One region of the Streptomyces purpurogeneiscleroticus genome, then DNA from elsewhere that is predicted to be linked to it. Evidence: riboswitches for the same ligand, from Rfam matches in the RefSeq annotation. Region 1 holds a riboswitch; the other holds the start of a gene.
What was found. Region 1 has a riboswitch for glycine ahead of gcvT (glycine cleavage system aminomethyltransferase GcvT). Riboswitches for the same ligand answer to the same signal wherever they lie in the genome.
Positions count from the first base shown of each region.

Region 2: it holds a riboswitch for glycine, as region 1 does, so the genes downstream of both, gcvP (aminomethyl-transferring glycine dehydrogenase) here and gcvT (glycine cleavage system aminomethyltransferase GcvT) in region 1, are expected to answer to the same signal.

Region 1 covers NZ_NHSG01000385.1:544-4,951, forward strand. Annotated here, with positions in the region: partial or broken gene CCS38_RS27910 (enhanced serine sensitivity protein SseB C-terminal domain-containing protein) at 1-231, opposite strand, end outside; gene CCS38_RS27915 (enhanced serine sensitivity protein SseB) at 393-1,217, opposite strand; gene CCS38_RS27920 (AAA family ATPase) at 1,320-2,018, opposite strand; glycine riboswitch at 2,271-2,367, shown strand; gene gcvT (glycine cleavage system aminomethyltransferase GcvT) at 2,519-3,643, shown strand; gene gcvH (glycine cleavage system protein GcvH) at 3,765-4,142, shown strand; gene glyA (serine hydroxymethyltransferase) at 4,207-4,408, shown strand, end outside.
Region 2 covers NZ_NHSG01000122.1:9,348-13,755, forward strand. Annotated here, with positions in the region: gene CCS38_RS06395 (MerR family transcriptional regulator) at 1-369, shown strand, start outside; gene CCS38_RS06400 (DNA polymerase IV) at 549-2,159, shown strand; partial or broken gene CCS38_RS06405 (PRC-barrel domain-containing protein) at 2,045-2,452, opposite strand; glycine riboswitch at 2,566-2,663, shown strand; gene gcvP (aminomethyl-transferring glycine dehydrogenase) at 2,852-4,408, shown strand, end outside.

The DNA of each region.
Region 1 (4,408 bases):
AAGCTCCGCCGGGGAGGTCACGCACGGCGCGTAGCCGAGCCCGTCGACCTCCATGTTGCCGTACTGCGCATCGGCGGCCCCGGCGCTGCCCTGCCACAGCAGCATCCACACCTGGCCCCCGGCCAGCGCCTGCAGCAGCGCCTCATAGGCGTCGTACCGGCCGGGCGAGACCTGCTGCAGCACCTGCTCGACCTGGCCGGCCGCCGCTCCCTGATGCGCACCCGCGCTCACGTGTCCCCGTCCCTTCTCTCGGCAGGCACGTGGGGCGCCCGCCCGGTCATTGCACCAGCTTAAGGGCGGGTCCGGTGCCGGGCCCGGGCCGGGCGCGCGCGATCCGTCACGGTACGGTCCGGTTCGCGTCCGCGCCCCGTGACACGCGGCCCGGTTTCGCGTTACCCCAGGTCCTGTGCGTAGAACGGCCGGACCCGCTCGCGCATCCAGTCCACGACGGGGTCCTGTGCGATGTCCAGCATGACCAGCTGGACGGGCCAGGGCACCGGTACGGCGCCGAGGGCCCGGCCCAGGGCGGCGAGCGCGCCGTCCCGCTGCGCCTGGTCCTGGAACGCGGCCGCCGGGTCGGCGACCTGCACGCCGACGAAGAGCGTGGGCGCGTCGCCCTCGATGTTCGCGAGGCAGCGGCGGGCGGTCGTGACGTACGGAACGCCGGAGAACTCCAGCCCCGCCGCGGCGAGGAAGTCCACCGGCTCGTCCTGCCAGTCCGGCTCGTACAGCCGCACCCGGCCGCCGGAGGGCAGGCCCTCGCGCGGCATGTCACCGCGGCACAGCTCGGCCACGGCGGGCGGCGGCAGCGGTACGCCGACGGTGCCGTCCGGGTTCACGGCGATGCCGATCTTGGGCGGCAGGCCGCGGGCGAACTCGCGGGCCGGCGCGACCGTGCACGGCATGTGCGCCCCGACGACCCGCAGGAACTCCTGCTCGGAGCTGAAGACGGGGACGTACGCCATGCCGTCGGGCAGCTCCACCGTGGGCAGGTCCAGCCCCGGCCGGCCGAAGCCGGCGCTGTCGGGGCCGCCGCCCTTGGGCAGCGGCACCCAGATCCGGCTGCGGCCGAGCACCTCGACGATCCGGGCGCCGGCGTTGGGGTGGCCCACCGACGCCGCGAGCACCTCTTCCAGCTCGTTGGCCGGCCAGGCCAACTGCGGAATGCCCTGTTCGGAAATGCCCTGCCCAGGGATGCTCTGCTCCGGAATGTCCATGGTCACCACCCGCTTCGTACCGCGCTGCTTGGTCGAAAACCCTAGCGGTCCGCGGCGAGCGATTCGCCCCCCGTCCCGGAGCTCAAGACGGGGCGGTCGACGTCAGCCGAACGTCGTCCGCTCCAGTGCGTCCGCCGACCGCCGGTCCAGCAGCACCGACGCCGTGAACCCCTTCGGCAGCCGCGCCGTCCGGGCCCTTGCCAGCAGCCGCCGGACCGCGCGCCGGTGCCGCCCGAAGGCGTAACCGGACACCCCGCGGCCCCTCGCCCGCTGCCCGGAGAGCGCCACCTCCGGCGGCACGTCGAGCAGGACGAGATGCAGCTCACGGCCCTCCCGCCGGGCGGTGCGCGCGATCCAGCGGCGCACCCAGGCGAGCGTGCCGCAGTCGTGCACGACCACGCTGCCGCCGGAGCGCAGCGCCTGCCGCAGGCCGTGGTAGTGCGCGGCCCGGACCAGCGGGCGGACCAGGCCGTACGGCAGCCTGCCGAGCCGGCCCGCCTCCCAGCGCTCCCGTACGTCCTGGGAGTCGATGCGGTGCACGGGCGCACCGGCCCTGTCCAGCGCGGGCACCACGCGCTGCATGAGCGTGCTCTTGCCGCTGCCGGGCAGCCCCGAGACGATCACCAGACCGCCCGCGGGAAAGCCCAGTTCCCGGACGGCCGCCTCGCCCTCCATGCCGCGCAGGTCCATCAGGGGCGCGCCGCGGCCGGGACGCGCCACCGCCTTGGGCACGCGGGCACGGCGCGGCACCGCGCCGGGCGCGACCCCCGCCGTCGTCGCGCATACGGCTTGCCTCTGCACCGTGATCGCCCTCCCCGTTGGTTCACTGGGTCTCCCCCATACCCGCAGAGTGTCAAGAAAAGGTAATGAGCATCAAGCGCGGGACAGGTCGTGCGACGTACGGCGGGTGTGCGGGACGGGTACTCCGGGTGTACGGGCCGGATGCCCCGGGTGTGCGGGCCGGGACTCCTCTATCCGGCGCTCCCGTGCAATGATGTGCGCGCCACCGTGCACCGTGACCGCACACCGGCGCTCAACTGCATACCGGCCGCTTGAATCCGCGCGGGAGAGTTCCCGCCAGGCCACGGCGGGGCGCCGAAGGAGCAAGTACTCCCTTGAATCTCTCAGGCCCCTGTACTGCGCGGACGAGGCAGATCTGAAAAGCGGGCCGCCCGGGTGCGGCCCCACCCAAGGTGCAAGCCGAAGCCCCGATGGGGGCTTTCGGTGAACCTCTCAGGTTCCGATGACAGATGGGGAGACGTCCGATACGTCCCTGTCGTCCACCCCGGGAGCCCGCTGCCATGAGTGAACCCCGTCGTACCGCGCTCGATGCCACGCATCGCGCGCTCGGCGCGACCATGACCGACTTCGCCGGCTGGGACATGCCGCTGCGTTACGGCAGCGAGCGCGACGAGCACGTCGCCGTCCGCACCCGCGCCGGCCTCTTCGACCTCTCCCACATGGGCGAGATCACCGTCACCGGCCCGCAGGCGGCCGACCTCCTCGACTACGCGCTGGTCGGCAACATCGGCTCGGTGAAGCCGGGCCGCGCCCGGTACACGATGATCTGCCAGGAGGACGGCGGCATCCTGGACGACCTGATCGTCTACCGGCTGGCCGACCGGGAGTACATGGTCGTCGCCAACGCCTCCAACGCGCAGACCGTGCTGGACGCGCTCATCCAGCGACAGGCCGGCTTCGACGCCGCCGTGCGGGACGACCGCGACGCGTACGCGCTGCTCGCCGTCCAGGGTCCCGAGTCCGCCGGCATCCTGAAGAGCCTGACCGACGCCGACCTGGACGGCCTGAAGTACTACGCGGGCCTGCCCGGCACCGTCGCGGGCGTCGAGGCGCTGATCGCGCGGACCGGCTACACCGGCGAGGACGGCTTCGAGCTGTTCGTCCGGCCCGCCGACGCGGTCGCGCTCTGGGAGGCGCTGACCGAGGCGGGCAAGGGCGCGGGCCTGGTCCCCTGCGGCCTGTCCTGCCGCGACACGCTGCGCCTGGAGGCGGGCATGCCGCTGTACGGGAACGAGCTGTCCACCTCCCTGACGCCGTTCGACGCGGGCCTGGGCCGGGTCGTGAAGTTCGAGAAGCCCGGGAACGAGGGCCGCTTCGTGGGCCGCGAGGCGCTGGCCGCGGCCGCCGAGCGCGCCGCGCAGAACCCGCCGCGCAAGCTGGTCGGGCTGATCGCCGAGGGCCGCCGCGTGCCGCGCGCGGGCTACCCGGTCGTGGACGCGGAGGGCACCGCCATCGGCACCGTCACCTCCGGCGCCCCCTCCCCCACCCTCGGCAAGCCGGTCGCGATGGCGTACGTGGACGCGGCGCACGCCGAGCCGGGCACGAAGGGCGTCGCCGTGGACATCCGCGGCAAGCACGAGCCCTACGAGGTCGTCGCGCTGCCCTTCTACAAGCGCGAGAAGTAGCCGCCCGGCGTGGCGCAACCCGCCACGGCCCGTCCCTGCGGACGGTAGAAGTGACGCGTTCGCGTCTCACCTGTCAAGACCCTCTGCACGATCATTCCCGCGCATCCAGGAGAATCGAACCATGAGCAACCCCCAGCAGCTCCGGTACAGCAAGGAGCACGAGTGGCTGTCGGCCGCCGAGGACGGCGTCTCGACGGTCGGCATCACCGAGCACGCGGCCAACGCGCTCGGCGATGTCGTCTACGCCCAGCTCCCCGAGGTCGGCGACACCGTCACCGCGGGTGAGTCCTGCGGCGAGCTGGAGTCGACCAAGTCCGTCAGCGATCTCTACTCCCCGGTCGACGGTGAGGTCACCGAGATCAACGAGGACGTCGTGGCCGACCCGTCGCTGGTGAATTCCGCCCCCTTCGAGGGCGGCTGGCTGTTCAAGGTGAAGCTGAGCGGCGAGCCGGAGGACCTGCTCTCCGCTGACGAGTACACCGCTTTCACCGCCGGCTGACCTACGCCCGCCCGCCGTGCCGAGGGGTCACAAGCCCCTCGGAGGCTCCCACCCAGGAAGACTCATGTCGCTTCTGAACAGCTCCCTCCATGAGCTCGACCCCGACGTCGCCGCCGCTGTCGACGCCGAACTCCACCGTCAGCAGTCCACCCTCGAGATGATCGCGTCGGAGAACTTCGCTCCGGTCGCCGTCATGGAGGCGCAGGGCTCGGTCCTCACCAACAAGTACGCCGAGGGCTACCCCGGCCGCCGCTACTACGGCGGCT
Region 2 (4,408 bases), on a different contig from region 1:
ACCCAGCGGCTCTACAGCTTCCGGGACGTTGTCGTCCTGAAGATCGTCAAGCGGCTGCTGGACACCGGCGTCTCGCTGCAGAACATCCGCACGGCCGTACAGCACCTCGCCTCCCGCGAACTGTCCGATCTGGCCCAGATGACGCTGATGAGCGACGGCGCGACGGTGTACGAGTGCACCTCGCCCGACGAGGTCGTCGATCTGCTCCAGGGTGGTCAGGGCGTCTTCGGCATCGCCGTCGGCGTGGTCTGGCGGGACGTGGAGGCCGGGCTGTCCCAGCTGCACGGAGAGCGCGTGGACACCGGGGAGACCCTGATCGGCCACAATCCCCACGACGAGCTGGCCCGCCGGAGGAACCGCGCGGTCTAGAGCGCCGGGCGGCGAGGCGGGGGCGGACGCGCGGTACGGAGCCCGTGCAGACGCACGGTACGACGCGGAACGCAGGAGTAGTCGTACGGCTTCGGCGGAAGCCGACGTACGGCGCCTGCCGGAGCGGTCCCGGCCCGCCGCGCGGCCGATTGTCAGTGGCGTACGGCACCATCAGTGACGTGAGACGTGCGCCGACGATCCTGCATCTGGACATGGATGCGTTCTTCGCGGCCGCCGAGCAGGCGGCCAAGCCCAGCCTGCGCGGGAAGCCCGTGGTGGTGGGCGGCATCGGCGGGCGCGGCGTCGTCTCCACCGCGTCGTACGAGGCCCGCGTCTTCGGCGTCCGCTCGGCCATGCCCACCGCCCAGGCCCGCCGCCTCTGCCCCAATGCCGCGTATCTCACGCCCCGCTTCCACGTCTACCGCCAGGTGAGCGAAAAGGTCATGGCGCTGCTGCACGAGCTGTCGCCCCTGGTGGAGCCGCTGAGCCTGGACGAGGCTTTCGTGGACCTGGAGGCCGGCGGTGTCGCCGACGACGCCGCATCGGCCCGTGCGGTGGGGGAGCAGCTGCGCCGGGACATCGTGGCGGTCACGGGACTGACCGGCTCGGTGGGGCTCGCGGGCGCCAAGATGCTCGCGAAGATCGCGTCGGAGCAGGCCAAGCCGGACGGCCTGGTGCTGATCGAGCCGGGCACGGAGCGCGAGCTGCTCGGGCCGATGACCGTGCGGACGCTGCCGGGCGTCGGCCCGGCCACGGCCGAGGCGCTGCGCAAGGCCGGGATCCACACGGTCGCGGAGACCGCTGAGGCCGGTGAGGCGGAGCTGGTGCGGCTGCTGGGGCGGGCGCACGGCGCGGGGCTGTACGCGATGGCGCTCGGCCGGGACGACCGGCCCGTGGTCGCGGAGCGGGACGCCAAGTCGATCTCCGTCGAGGACACCTTCGAGGTGGACCTCACCGACCGTACGAGGGTGCGCGCCGAGGTGATGCGGCTGGCGGACCGGTGCGTGCAGCGGCTGCGCGCGGCCGGGCGCTCGGGCCGGACGGTCGTGCTGAAGGTGCGCAACTACGACTTCTCCACGCTGACCCGGTCCGAGACGCAGCGCGGGCCGACGGACGACCCCGCGGTGGTGCGGGAGGCGGCCGGGCGGTTGCTGGACCTGATCGACACGACGGGCGGGGTGCGGCTGCTCGGCGTGGGGGTGACGGGCCTCGCCGACTTCACGCAGGAGGACCTCTTCGCGCAGGTGGCGACGGAGCGGGCGGCCGAGGAGGCCCGGCTCGTCGAGGAGGCCAGAGCGGCGGACGGGGCGGCAGCGGACAGTGGGGAGGAAGAGGCCGAGGAGGCCGCTGAGCGGCCCAGGAAGTGGCTGCCGGGCCTGGACGTGGTGCACGCCGAGTACGGCCCCGGATGGGTCCAGGGAAGCGGCCTGGGGCGGGTCACCGTACGGTTCGAGCAGCCCTGGTCGGCGCCGGGACGGGTGCGGACGTTTCTGGTGGACGATCCGGCGCTGACGCCGGGGGAGGCGCTGCCTCTGGTGGGCGGCGGTCCGCAGGACTCTGCCGCGGCGGATGTTCCGCCCGCTCACGAAGGGGAAGCGCACCCGCCCATGGCCGCGGATCCGCCCTCGTCGGCAGCTCCGGCAGTCGCGGAGCCGTCCTCGCCTGCCGCTCAGTCCTCCGGCGAGCCCGCTATCCGCCCGAACTCCCGGTCGGCGGAGCCGGCGGTCGGGCGGCCGACCGCGTCCTCCCCGGCGAGCTCCGCGTCCGTGGCGGAGATATCCAGCCGGTAGTGGTGGTAGAGCTGCAGTTCCTGCTCCGGCGAGAGGTGACGGCCCACTCCGAAATCCGGCGCGTCCTTGATCAGCTTCCGCTCGTACGGCACGTGCAGCGCGTCGTCGACCAGCCGGCTCGGCTCCAGCGGCACGAACGCGTCCCGGCTGAAGAGCCCCGTACGGACCGCTGCCCACTCCGGCTCGCCGGTCGCGTCGTCCAGGTACACCTCGTCGACGGTGCCGAGCTTGGTGCCGTGCCGGTCGAACGCCTTGCGGCCGATCAGACTGCGGGGATCGATATCGGTCTGCACTGTTCCTCCTACCTGCCGGAACCGCCCTTTGCACCCTACGAAACGGCACATTTCCCGCCCTGGCCACTCGAAGGATGCCGAGCAGTCGCGCTGGTAGGCTGGTCAGCGATCGATGACCCCGTGCGGGAGAGCTCTCCGACCCCCGGGCCGGAGGCGCCGAAGGAGCAACTCCTCCCCGGAATCTCTCAGGCACACGTACCGCGCGGACGAGATCACTCTGGAAAGCAGGGTGGGCCACGGACCAGTGCAGCACCGGAGCCCCTCCTCACCGACGGTGAAAACCGGACGCTGCGTGCGTTCCGGTGAAGCTCTCAGGTTGAGATGACAGAGGGGGAGGCCGTCCGGGCACCAGCGCCGTGGTGCCCCTCGTAGGTCCCAGAGACCAGGAGGCCCCCGCAGATGACCACCAACCGCATCTCGTTGACCGAGCTGGAGCGCGGCACCCCCTTCGAGCAGCGCCACATCGGCCCCGACCAGGCGGCCCAGGCGAAGATGCTCGCGCACATCGGCTTCGGTTCGCTGGACGAACTGACCGTGGCCGCCGTCCCCGACGTGATCAAGAGCGCCGAGGCGCTGGACCTGCCCCAGGGCCGTACCGAAGCGGAGGTCCTGGACGAGCTGCGGGGCCTCGCGGACCGCAACCGCGTGCTCTCCTCCATGATCGGCCTGGGTTACTACGGCACGTTCACGCCGCCGGTCATCCTGCGCAACGTCATGGAGAACCCGGCCTGGTACACCGCGTACACCCCGTACCAGCCGGAGATCTCGCAGGGCCGGCTGGAGGCCCTGCTGAACTTCCAGACCATGGTCGCCGACCTCACCGGGCTGCCCACCTCCGGCGCCTCGCTGCTGGACGAGGGCACCGCGGCCGCCGAGGCCATGGCGCTCGCCCGCCGCGTCGGCAAGGTCAAGAAGGGCGTCTTCCTCGTCGACGCCGACTGTCTGCCGCAGACCGTCGCCGTCATAGAGACCCGCGCCGAGCCCACCGGTGTCGAGGTCGTCGTCGCCGACCTGAGCGACGGCATCCCCGCCGAGATCGCCGAGCGCGGCGTCTTCGGTGTGCTGCTGCAGTACCCCGGCGCCTCCGGCGCGGTCCGCGACCCTCGCGCGCTCATCGAACAGGCTCACGAACTTGGCGCGATCGTGACCATCGCCGCCGACCTCCTGGCCCTGACCCTGCTCACCTCGCCCGGCGAGCTCGGCGCCGACATCGCGGTCGGTACGACGCAGCGCTTCGGTGTGCCGATGGGCTTCGGCGGCCCGCACGCCGGCTTCATGGCCGTCCGCGAGAAGTTCGCCCGCAGCCTCCCCGGCCGCCTGGTCGGAGTTTCCGTCGACGCCGACGGCAACAAGGCGTACCGCCTGGCCCTGCAGACCCGCGAGCAGCACATCCGCCGCGAGAAGGCCACCAGCAACATCTGCACCGCGCAGGTCCTCCTCGCCGTCATGGCCGGCATGTACGCCGTCTACCACGGCCCCGAGGGCCTGGCCGCCATCGCCCGCCGTACCCACCGCTACGCCTCGGTCCTCGCCGAGGGCCTCCGCGCCGGCGGCATCGACGTGGTGCACGGCACGTACTTCGACACCCTCACCGCGCGGGTCCCCGGCCGCGCCGCCGAGATCGTCGCCGCCGCCCGCGAGGCCGGCGTCAACCTCCGCCAGGTCGATGCCGACCTGATCGGCATCGCCTGCGACGAGACCACCGGGCGCGCCCAGCTCACCGCCGTGCTCGGCGCCTTCGGCATCCAGGGCGACATCGAGCAGCTGGACGCGGCCGCCGCCGACGCGCTGCCCGAGTCCCTGCTGCGCAGCGACGACTACCTCGCCCACCCGGTCTTCCACCAGTACCGCTCCGAGACCGCGATGCTGCGCTACCTGCGCACCCTCGCCGACCGCGACTACGCGCTGGACCGCGGCATGATCCCGCTCGGCTCCTGCACGATGAAGCTGAACGCG